Regions from separate parts of the Streptomyces sp. NPDC048590 genome, predicted to be linked through region 1. Evidence: riboswitches for the same ligand, from Rfam matches in the RefSeq annotation. Region 1 holds a riboswitch; the other holds the start of a gene.

Region 1 (5,767 bases):
CTCGACGGCCTTCTCGATGCCACGCTTCAGAGCCATCGGGTTGGCACCCGCGGCGACGTTGCGCAGGCCCTCACGGACGAGCGCCTGGGCGAGAACGGTGGCGGTGGTCGTACCGTCGCCGGCGACGTCGTCCGTCTTCTTGGCGACCTCCTTGACCAGCTCCGCACCGATCTTCTCGTACGGGTCCTCGAGCTCGATCTCCTTGGCGATGGAAACACCATCGTTGGTGATCGTGGGCGCGCCCCACTTCTTCTCGAGGACGACGTTACGGCCCTTGGGGCCGAGGGTGACCTTGACGGCGTCGGCGAGCTGGTTCATCCCGCGCTCGAGACCGCGCCGTGCCTCCTCGTCGAACGCGATGATCTTGGCCATGTGAAGTGGTCCTCCCGGACAGGGGTGGATTTCTCCGGACCGAGTGGCGCCCGCGACGGACGGCCTGCGTGACCGGTGGTTCCTTGCCCCACCGGACCTGCGGGCCTCACCGGCCCGGTCCAAGTTCTGTCACTCTCACCTGGAGAGTGCTAACGCCAATGATTAGCACTCGACCCATGAGAGTGCAAGCGTCTTCGGGATGCGGCACTCCCACGTGGGGCACCTCCGCCCCGGGGGCGGACGCACGTGGGGCACCTCCACCCCGGGAGCGGACGCACGCGGGGCCCGTACCCCGGTGGGAGGTACGGGCCCCGCGTGTGTGAGTGGTGTCGTCGGACGACCGTGCCGAGCTCAGCCGACGGCGAGCTTGACCATGTCCGCCTGCGGCCCCTTCTGGCCCTGCGAGATCTCGAATTCAACTCGCTGACCCTCTTCGAGGGTGCGGTATCCGTCCATCTGGATCGCGCTGTAGTGGACGAAAACATCCGCACCACCGTCGACCGCGATGAAGCCGTACCCCTTCTCCGCGTTGAACCACTTGACGGTGCCCTGAGCCATGCCCAACTCCCCTATTACTGGCCCTTGCACGAGCGCCGCACTTCGCGGGCCCGGGTCAGAACTCACCCTCCGACAGGAGAGGGCGGTGTGCGCCGGAACGCGTCGACCGCGGCCGAATGTATCTGCCCAACTGCCCTCTGCAACAGGTCAATCGGACGAGAATTCTGAGCACGCGCGACCGCACGGAAAGGGCGAATTCACTGGATTCCAGGGCAAGTCGGGCCTGACAAAGGCCGCTAATGCCTCAAGGAGTTCACGTACTTTGGCTGCTTCTTGTCGTGGCCGGGCGCATTCTCATATGCGGGCGGCACGGGCAGCGGCGGGGACTTCCCCAACTGTACCGCGCTCAACCATGCAGAATGCCCCCCTCCGCTTCTCTCGCGGAGGAGGGCATCGTGGTCACGCTGCGCGGTCGGACGGCCGGCCGCGCCGGTCCGTACCGCCGGGCGTCAGCCGCCGGCGACGGCGGGGATGATCGAGACTCCGGCACCGTCCGGGGTGGCCGCGTCCAGGCCGCCCTCGAAGCGCACGTCGTCGTCGTTGACGTACACGTTGACGAAGCGGCGCAGCTTGCCCTGGTCGTCCAGGACGCGGGCGCCGATGCCCGGGTGGTTCGCCTCCAGGGACGCGATGACCTCGGAGAGGGTGGCGCCCTCCGCCGGGACCTCGGCCTGGCCGCCCGTGTAGGTGCGGAGGATGGTGGGGATACGGACCTTGACGCTCATGTGGGTGCCTTCCTTCGGTCTCGGGTGGTCAGTTGGCGGCGGCGAGGCCCGCGTCGCGGAACGCGTCCAGGCTGGGCCGGATCGTCGCCGACAGGCCGGTCGTCGGGGCGACCGCGTCGAGCGTCTTCAGACCGTCGCCGGTGTTCAGGACGACGGTGGTCAGGGACGGGTCGAGCAGACCGTCCTCGATGAGCTTCTTCGTCACTCCGACCGTCACCCCGCCCGCGGTCTCCGCGAAGATGCCCTCGGTGCGGGCCAGCAGCTTGATCGCGTCGACGACCTGCTCGTCGTTCACGTCCTCGACGGCACCGCCGGTGCGCCGGGCGATGTCCAGGACGTACGGGCCGTCGGCCGGGTTGCCGATCGCCAGGGACTTGGCGATGGTGTTCGGCTTCTGGGGGCGCACGACGTCGTGGCCGGCCTTGAAGGCGGTCGAGACCGGGGAGCAGCCCTCGGCCTGGGCGCCGAAGATCTTGTACGGCTTGTCCTCGACGAGGCCGAGCTTGATCAGCTCCTGGAGGCCCTTGTCGATCTTCGTGAGCTGCGAGCCGGACGCGATCGGGATGACGATCTGGTCGGGCAGCCGCCAGCCGAGCTGCTCGCAGATCTCGTACGCCAGGGTCTTGGAGCCCTCGCCGTAGTAGGGGCGCAGGTTGACGTTGACGAAGCCCCAGCCCTCACCGAGCGGGTCGCCGATGAGCTCCGAGCAGAAGCGGTTGACGTCGTCGTAATTGCCCTCGATGCCGACCAGTTCGCCGCCGTACACCGCGGCCATGACGACCTTGCCCTGCTCCAGGTCGTGCGGGATGAACACGCAGGAGCGGAAGCCGGCGCGGGCGGCGGCAGCGCCCACGGCACCGGCGAGGTTGCCGGTGGAGGAGCAGGAGAGCGTGGTGAAACCGAAGGCGCGGGCGGCCTCGACGGCGATGGCGACGACACGGTCCTTGAAGGAGTGCGTCGGGTTGCCGGAGTCGTCCTTGACGTACAGACCGCCGGTTACGCCCAGCTCGCGGGCGAGGTTGTCGGCCTTGACCAGCTTGGTGAAGCCGGGGTTGATGTTGGGCTTGTCCGCGACGTCGGAGGGGACGGGCAGCAGCGGCGCGTAGCGCCAGATGTTGTCCGGACCCTCGGCGATGCGCTTCTTCAGCTCCTCGGGCGAGCCGCTCGGCAGGTCGTAGGCGACTTCGAGCGGCCCGAAACAGGACGCACAGGCGAAAATGGGGCCGAGTGCGAATCGCTCGCCGCATTCGCGGCAGGAGAGCGCCGCTGCGGGACCGAGGTCCACGGCGGAAGAGTCGGTGTTTGCTGCAACTGTCTGCACGGCCATGATGGCGGAGGCCCTTTCTCCTCATCTTCCTCGCGACGTATTTCGCCGCAAGACGGAATTGGCACCTTCCCCACCGTGACCTCGCGGTCGGCAGGAGGGTTGCCGGGACTTCAACGGGCCGTTCCCTCAGTCCCTCTGGATGAGCGCTGTGGCACCGGATCATGGATCCGGGCGTTTGTCCGTGGACCGACCCCGAGATGCGGGAGTCGTCCGCGTTGTTCAAGACTGTAACCGACGCACACAGCGGTCGAGATAGTCGTCCGAACCGCGAGATGGATCACATACAGGGAGTATCGCCCGTGCTGGAAGAGGTCGAGTCCTGGCTGTCCAGGCGTTCGTGGTCGGCCTCCGACCGCCCGCTGGACCATCTCGTGGCGGCGCGGACGAAGGATCCGCACCGCTCACGCGTGAGTGTCGTGCTGCCCGCGCTGAACGAGGAGGCGACGGTCGGGGAGATCGTCGCGGAGATCCGGCGGGAGCTGGTCGAGAAGGTCCCGCTCGTGGACGAGCTGGTGGTGATCGACTCCGGATCCACCGACGCCACCGCGGAGGTCGCGCGCCGGGCCGGTGCCCGGGTCGTCCACCGGGACGCCATCCTCCCCCGGATGCCCGCGGTGCCCGGCAAGGGCGAGGTGCTCTGGCGGTCACTCCTGGTGACCAGCGGGGACATCGTCTGCTTCGTCGACGCGGACCTCAAGGACTTCTCGGCGGACTTCGTCTCCGGGACCGTCGGACCGCTGCTCACCGATCCGTCGGTGCACTTCGTCAAGGCGATGTACGACCGGCCCCTCGGCGACACCGCCGGCCAGGGCGGCCGGGTCACCGAGCTGGTGGCCCGCCCGCTGCTCAACCTGCACTGGCCCGCGCTGGCCGGTTTCGTCCAGCCGCTCGGCGGCGAGTACGCGGTCCGGCGCTCCCTGCTGGAGCAGCTCCCCTTCCCGGTCGGTTACGGGGTGGAGCTGGCGCTCCTCGTCGACGCGCTGCACACCGTCGGTCTGGACGCGCTGGCCCAGGTCGACGTGGGCGTGCGCAAGCACCGCCACCAGGACGGCCAGGCCCTCGGCCGGATGGCGGCGACGATCTACCGCACGGCGCAGCTGCGCCTGAATCGGGGGCCGCTGGTACGCCCCGAGATCACCCAGTTCGAGCGCGGACCGGGCGGTTTCGTCCCCCGCACCCACGCGGTGGACACCGAGGAACGGCCGCCGATGCGGGAGATCGTGGAGTACGCGGCGCGAGTGGCGGCGTAACGGTTCTTCCCGCCGGGCTCCACGCTCACTTGACGTTTGGCGGCTTCCCGAACGGGCTAGGTTCGGGTACATGGTCTCCGAGCACGCTGCGCAGGTACTCGTCGCGTCCAACCGCGGCCCGGTGTCGTACACACGGCGGGAGGACGGCACGCTCACGTCGAAACGGGGCGGCGGCGGGCTCGTCTCCGGGCTCAGCGCCGTCGACGACAAGCTGTGGGTGTGCGCCGCGCTCGGTGACGGCGACCGCGAGGCGGTCAGGCGCGGGGTGTCCGAGCCCGGCGTACGGATGCTCGACATCGACGCCGGGGTCCACGCCGACGCGTACAACGGCATCGCCAACTCGGTGCTGTGGTTCGTGCACCACATGATCTACCAGACGCCCGTGGAGCCCGTCTTCGACGCGGAGTTCCGCCGCCAGTGGGCCTCCTACGAGGCGTACAACCGGGCCTTCGCCGAGGCGCTCGCCGAGGAGGCGGGCGAGGGCGCCGCGGTGCTGGTGCAGGACTACCACCTCTCGCTGGTCCCCGGGATGCTGCGCGAGCTCCGCCCCGACCTGCGGATCGGTCACTTCTCGCACACGCCCTGGGCTCCCGTCGACTACTTCCGGCTGCTGCCCGACGACATCGGCGAGCAGCTCCTCAAGGGCATCCTGGGCGCCGACCGCGCCGCGTTCCTCACCCGCCGCTGGGCGGACGCCTTCATCGGCTGCTGCACCAGCATCCTCGGCGGAACCGGCCACACCCGGATCGGGGTGCACGGGCTGGGTGCCGATGCCGACTTCCTGCGCCGCCGCTCCCACGAGGCGGACGTCGACGAGCGCATGGACGTGCTGCGGGAGCAGGTGGGCGCGGACCGGCGCACAATCGTCCGGGTGGACCGCACCGAGCTGTCGAAGAACATCGTCCGCGGTCTGCACGCCTACCGTGCGCTCCTGGAGGAGCGGCCCGAATGGCGCGAACGCGTCGTGCACATCGCGTTCGCCTACCCGTCGCGGCAGGACCTGGCGGTCTACCGGGACTACACCGCCGAGGTACAGCGGGTCGCCGACGCGATCAACGCGGAGTACGGCACACCGGGCTGGACCCCCGTCATCCTCCACGTCGACGACGACTTCGCCCGCTCCCTGGCCGCCTACCGGCTGGCGGACGTGGCGCTGGTCAACCCGATCCGCGACGGCATGAACCTGGTCGCGAAGGAGGTCCCGGTCGTCTCGGACCGGGGCTGCGCGCTGGTGCTCTCCCGCGAGGCCGGGGCCTACGAGGAGCTGGGCGAGGACGCGATCGTGGTCAACCCGTACGACGTGTCGGCCACCGCCACGGCGCTGCACGAGGCCCTGACCATGGAGGCCGGCGACCGGGACTCCCGCACCAAGCGCCTGGCCGCAGCGGCGACCGCTCTCCCGCCGCAGCAGTGGTTCCTGGACCAGCTGGACGCGCTCCGGGACTGACGGCGGGGCCGCCCTCGACGGGGCCCTGTCAGCCGTCCGCGAGCTGCCGGGCCAGCGAGCCGAGCAGGCCGGCCACCGCCGCCGGTCC
Region 2 (5,767 bases), on a different contig from region 1:
GTGACGATCTACTTCGTCATGCTGATCGGCGGCGGCAACGACATCTGGGCGACCCACTTCCACCTGTCGCTCAACGCGATCAGCTGGTTCGTCCGGATCGCCTTCTTCGTCGGCCCGGTCCTCGCGTTCATCGCCACCCGGCGGATCTGCCTCGGCCTCCAGCGCCGCGACAAGGAGAAGGTGCTGCACGGGCGCGAGTCCGGCACCATCAAGCGCCTGCCGCACGGTGAGTTCGTCGAGATCCACGAGCCGCTCGGCCCGGGCCAGCTGCACACGCTCACCGCGCACGAGCAGTACAAGCCGCTCGAGATCGGCCCGACGGTCGACGAGAACGGTGTCGAGCGCAAGCCCTCGGCCCTGCAGAAGCTGCGGGCACGGCTCAGCAAGAGCTACTACGGCGAGAACAACCAGATCGCCAAGCCCACCGCCGAGGAGTACAGGGAGATCACCAGCGGCCACGGCCACCACTGATCGACCTCAGCTGAACGCCACAGCGGGAGCCCCGTCCATCCGATGGACGGGGCTCTTCGCTGTCCCCGGAGCTGGATAGGGTGGAGGCCTTCCTTGTATCGGCTGTGGACCCCAGGAGCGGACCATGAACGTTGTGACCCCGGACGGCGGCGACAGCGTGGCGGCCCGTACCTGGCCCGGCGTGCTGACCCCCCTCCTGCGCGGAGAGCACCTCGGCGCGGACGACACCGCCTGGGCCATGGACCGCATCATGAGCGGCGAGGCCACGGACGCGCAGATCGCCGGCTTCGCCATCGCGCTGCGGGCCAAGGGCGAGACCGTCGACGAGGTCACCGGCCTCGTCCGCGCCATGTACGAGCACGCCCGCACCATCGAGGTGCCCGGCCGTACGGTCGACATCGTCGGCACCGGCGGGGACATGGCCAAGACCGTCAACATCTCCACCATGTCGGCGATCGTCGTCGCGGGGACGGGCGCCAAGGTCGTCAAGCACGGCAACCGCGCCTCCTCGTCGGCGAGCGGCGCCTCGGACGTACTGGAGAAGCTCGGCGTCAATCTGGACCTCACGCCGAAGCGCGTCGTGGAGGTCGCGGAGGAGGCGGGCATCACCTTCTGCTTCGCCGTGAAGTTCCACCCGGCCCTGCGTTACGCGGCGAAGGCGCGCAAGGAGCTCGGCACGCAGACCACCTTCAACATCCTCGGCCCGCTCACCAATCCGGCCGGGGTGCGTTCCCAGGCCATCGGGGTCGCCGACCCGAGGATGGCACCCATCGTCGCCGGAGTGCTGGCGGCCCGGGGCAACTCGGCACTGGTCTTCCGGGGGGACGACGGCCTCGACGAGCTGACGACCACGGCCACCTCGCGGGTCTGGATCGTGCGCGACGGCGCGGTCCGCGAGGAGCCCTTCGACCCGCGGGAGGTCGGGCTGGAGCTGGTGCCCGTGGAGGCGCTCCGCGGCGCCGACGCGTCGTACAACGCGGATGTGGCGCGCCGGCTGCTGGACGGCGAGACGGGCCCCGTGCGCGAAGCGGTGCTGCTGAACTCCGCCGCCGCGCTGGTCGCCCTCGACCCGGCCGACGCCACGCTGAACGACCAGCTGACGGCAGGTATCGCACGGGCCGCCGAGTCCATCGACTCCGGCGCGGCCAAGCGCGTGCTGGAGCGCTGGGTGGCGGCCAGCAACGCCTGACGCGGCACTGGATGTGAGCAAGGGCGCGGTCCGCATGGCGGACCGCGCCCTTGCGCGTCGGCGGACGTATGGCAAGATGCTCACCAGGTCATGAGTGACAGCGACTACGGCCCCGGCCCGCTGTCCGGCAACCCTCCGTCCGTGGCGGGGTGCCCCGGGTGAAGACCAGGCCGCAGGCAGCGAGGTCTGCGGCAAGCGCGGGCCCCTCGGCGTCTACGACGCCACCCCTTGGGGTCCTGGTCCCAGGGAGACTCTTGTGAGCAAGCGAATGCGATAGGGCACCGAGCCCTTCTCCGCACACCCTTTTTCTCTTCTTCATCCCGCGCCGCCGCGTGCCTCTGTCCGCCGGTGCGAGGATCTCGCCTGCCTCTTACGGGAGTTCGCCATGTCTGTCTCCACCGCTGCCGCCGACCAGTCGATCTGTACCCCTCTGCCGGTCCTGGGTGCCGATGTCACCGTTCCGCTGGTCACGGGCGGAAACGTCACCTACGCCGCGCTCGACTACGCGGCCAGCGCCCCGGCACTCCAGCGGGTGTGGGACGACGTCGCCGCCTACGCGCCGTACTACGGCAGCGTGCACCGCGGGGCCGGCTACCTCTCGCAGCTGTCCACCGACCTGTTCGAGGCCGCCCGGGTGACCGTCGCGGAGTTCCTCGGCTGCCGCGCCGACGACCAGCTGGTCTTCACCCGCTCGACGACCGACTCCCTCAACCTGCTCGCCGCCGCACTGCCCGCCGACTGCCAGGTCTTCGTGTTCGAGACCGAGCACCACGCCTCGCTGCTGCCCTGGCGCGACGCCCGGGTCACCTTCCTCGACGCGCCCCGCACCCCCGGCCAGGCGGTCGAGACGCTGGAGCGCGCGCTGGCCGCCCGCGACCCCTACGGTCCGGCGCTGGTCTGCGTCACCGGCGCGTCCAACGTCACCGGTGAGCTGTGGCCCGTGAAGGAACTGGCCGCCGCCGCCCACGCACACGGTGCGCGGATCGTGCTGGACGCCGCTCAGCTCGCCCCGCACCACCCCGTGGACATCGCGGAGCTGGACGTCGACTGGGTCGCCTTCTCCGGGCACAAGCTGTACGCGCCCTTCGGCTCGGGTGTCCTCGCGGGACGGGCCGACTGGCTGGTGGCCGCGGAGCCGTACCTCGCGGGCGGCGGCGCCTCCCGCAAGGTCTCCCGGCGCACGGACGGCGGCGTCGACGTCGAGTGGCACACCACCGCGGCACGGCACGAGGCGGGATCGCCCAACGTCATCGGCGTGCTGTCCATCGCCGCGGCCTGCAAGGCCCTCACCGAGGCCGGCTTCGGACGGCTCGTCGAGCGCGAGCAGCGCCTGGTCGCCCGGGTCCGTGAGGGCCTGGCCGACGTTCCCGAGGTCAAGGTCCTCTCGCTCTTCGGCGACGATGCCCCGCGGGTGGGCGTCATCTCCTTCGTGGTCGAGGGATGGAACAGCTCGCACTTCGCCGCCGCGCTCTCCGCCGAGTACGGCATCGGGGTCCGCGACGGACTGTTCTGCGCCCACCCCCTCGTGCGGACCCTGCTCGGCGGCGAGTCTCAGGACCCGGGTGAGTGCGGTGCGCCGGAGGCGGCGCCGGGGGAGCGGTCCCTGAACGCCATCCGGGTGAGCTTCGGCGCCGGTACGCCGGACGAGCACATCGAGAGGTTCCTGGGGGCCGTCCGCGAACTGGTGCACGACGGCGCCCGCTGGGCCTACCGCACCGAGGACGGCCGCTGCGTGCCGGACCGGGACGCGGCCCAGAACTGACCCGCGGATACGGCTCCGGCCGGGCACAGGGGGCGCGATGCCCTTGTGCCCGGCCGGAGCCGTATCGCCGTCGCCGGCGGTCCCGTTATGCGTCGAGCCCGATGGCGAAGGCCGCCTCGAGGTCGTGCTGGGAGTAGGTGCGGAAGGCGACGTGGGTGTCCGTGGCCTCGACACCCTGGATCTTGCTGATCCGGCCCGGGATGACGTCGGCCAGATCGTCGTGCCTGGCCACCCGGACCATGGCGATCAGGTCGTACGTTCCGGTGACCGAGAAGACTTCGCTGACGCTGTCCAGCGCGGCGATGGCCTCGGCGATCTCCGGAATCCGGTCCACGCTGGTCTTGATGAGAACGATCGCGGTGATCACGGCTGGCTATCTCCCTCGGTGGCCGTGGCTTGAGCTTTCACTCTAGTCCCCCGGAATCTCACCCACGCGTAGAGGAAGCCGGCCGCGAACCCCGCCACATGCGCGAGGTAGGCGACACCTGGGCCGCTGCCCGCGTTCTGCGCCGCCAGCCACTGCAGGACGAACCAGAAGACCAGCACCATCCAGGCGGGGAAGCGCAGCGGCAGGAAGAAGAGGAAGGGGAAGAGGCTGGTGACCCGGGCCCGGGGGAAGAGCTGGAGGAAGGCGCCGAGCACCGCCGAGATCGCCCCCGACGCACCGACCAGGGTCTGGTCGGAATCCGCGTGCACCACCGCGTAGGCGGCCAGGGCGAAGTAGCCGCACACGAGGTAGAAGACGGTGAACTCGGTGCGGCCCATCCGCTCCTCGGCCATGGCGCCGAACACGTAGAGGAAGAGCATGTTGCCCAGCAGGTGCAGCCAGCTCCCGTGCACGAACAGGGCGGTCAGCGGGGTGAGCGCCGCGCGCGCGGTGCCGTCCAGCAGCTCGCTGGGGATCACACCCCACCGCTCGAAGTACCCGGCCTGGGCGGCCAGGAGGGCGTCGGCGCTGCTGCCGTAGGCGGGGTTGAGGCCGGAGAGCGGGCTGACCAGGAACACCGCGCAGCACAGGGCGATCAGCCCGTACGTGACCGGGGCGCCCCCCGCCGCGGCGGCCGCCCCCAGCTCCCTGAGCCTGCGCCGCCAGCGGACTTCCCGTACATCGGTCACGTACAGAGCATGACGCACCGGCTGAGAACGGGACAGACCGCCTCGCCGTGCCGGCGCGGATGTGTGAGGCCGTAGGGTTGCAGCACGACATCCGCAGTTCGACGGCGCACCGCGAGATCGACGACCAGGCCACGTACGACGCTCGACGAACCACGAAAGAGGACGCAACGATGACGACGGTTCCCCAGCCGACGGACGCGACTCGCTGGCGCTGCACGCTCTGCGGCAACCTCACGCGCTTCGACGTGACGCGCTCCTCGAAGGTCGTGGAGTACGTCCACCTCGACCTGGCCGGGGAGTCGAGTGTCGAGGAGCGGGAGGTGGTCAGTGAGACCATCGAGTCGGTGCGCTGCCGCTGGTGCAACGCCGTGGACCAGATCGAGCTGGTCGACAGGCCCGGCGCCGACTCCTGACGGGGCCGGACGGACAGACATATACGGGAGTGATGGATGGTGGAGCAGCCGACAGGCGGCGCCGGACCGGCCGGTGCGGCCGACGGCACCGCGGAGTCGCTCGACCGTCCGCTGCCGGAGGGGGTGCGCCGCAAGGTGGTGGCGCTGGTCTCGGACGCCTTCGGCGGCCTGACCGTCGGCGAACTCCCCTCGCAGCTCCGGCAGTACGCCCGGTTCACGCCGAGCCGGCGTGCCAAGTTCGCGGGCAACGCGATGGCGGCGGCGCTGGAGAGCGACCCGTCGTTCCGCCGCCGCATCGGTGAGCGGATCGCTCAGACCCAGCCGGAGCTGGCCGAGGCCCTCACCTCCGGTGCGCCGCCCGCCGCCGCCGATCCCGCCGACGTGGCGGCGGCCGCCTACGTGCTGCGCCCCGCGGGGTGGGTGAAACTCGTCGCCGCGGCGGGCGAGGAGGTCCAGCGGGCGCACGCCGAGCGGGCGGACGAGGAGTCCAGACGCGAGGTGGAGCGGCTGCGCGAGGAACTCGACCGTGCGCGCGATCAGACCAGGGCGGACACCGAGCGGCTGCGGGCGGAGCTGGAAGCCTCCCGCAAGGAGGCCGACTCCCTGCACCGCAAGCTGCGCAGTGCCCTGAGCGAGGTGAAGCGCGGGGAGGCCGCCCTGCGCAAGGCCGGAGCCGAGTCGGACACGGTGCGCGCCGAGGCCGCCGCCCAGGTCTCCGCTGCCGAGAGCGAGTCGCGGCGGCTCAAGGCGAGGCTCGCGGAGGCGGAGGCGTCCGTCGAGGCGGGCCGCAGGGCCGCGCGGGAAGGCCGGTCGGTC

Evidence for each region. Region 1 has a riboswitch for S-adenosylmethionine ahead of thrC (threonine synthase). Riboswitches for the same ligand answer to the same signal wherever they lie in the genome.
Region 2: it holds a riboswitch for S-adenosylmethionine, as region 1 does, so the genes downstream of both, ACGFNN_RS26730 (aminotransferase class V-fold PLP-dependent enzyme) here and thrC (threonine synthase) in region 1, are expected to answer to the same signal.

Annotation. Positions count from the first base shown of each region.
Region 1 is NZ_JBICWC010000004.1:614,719-620,485, forward strand. Features, by position in the region: gene groL (chaperonin GroEL) at 1-372, opposite strand, end outside; gene ACGFNN_RS15115 (cold-shock protein) at 724-930, opposite strand; gene ACGFNN_RS15120 (MoaD/ThiS family protein) at 1,380-1,655, opposite strand; gene thrC (threonine synthase) at 1,684-2,982, opposite strand; SAM riboswitch class I at 3,001-3,128, opposite strand; gene ACGFNN_RS15130 (glucosyl-3-phosphoglycerate synthase) at 3,282-4,232, shown strand; gene ACGFNN_RS15135 (trehalose-6-phosphate synthase) at 4,303-5,679, shown strand; gene otsB (trehalose-phosphatase) at 5,708-5,767, opposite strand, start outside.
Region 2 is NZ_JBICWC010000009.1:387,939-393,705, reverse strand. Features, by position in the region: gene ACGFNN_RS26740 (cytochrome bc complex cytochrome b subunit) at 1-471, shown strand, start outside; gene trpD (anthranilate phosphoribosyltransferase) at 596-1,660, shown strand; SAM riboswitch class IV at 1,747-1,864, shown strand; gene ACGFNN_RS26730 (aminotransferase class V-fold PLP-dependent enzyme) at 2,046-3,422, shown strand; gene ACGFNN_RS26725 (Lrp/AsnC family transcriptional regulator) at 3,508-3,789, opposite strand; gene ACGFNN_RS26720 (rhomboid family intramembrane serine protease) at 3,786-4,538, opposite strand; gene ACGFNN_RS26715 (hypothetical protein) at 4,709-4,951, shown strand; gene ACGFNN_RS26710 (NYN domain-containing protein) at 4,991-5,767, shown strand, end outside.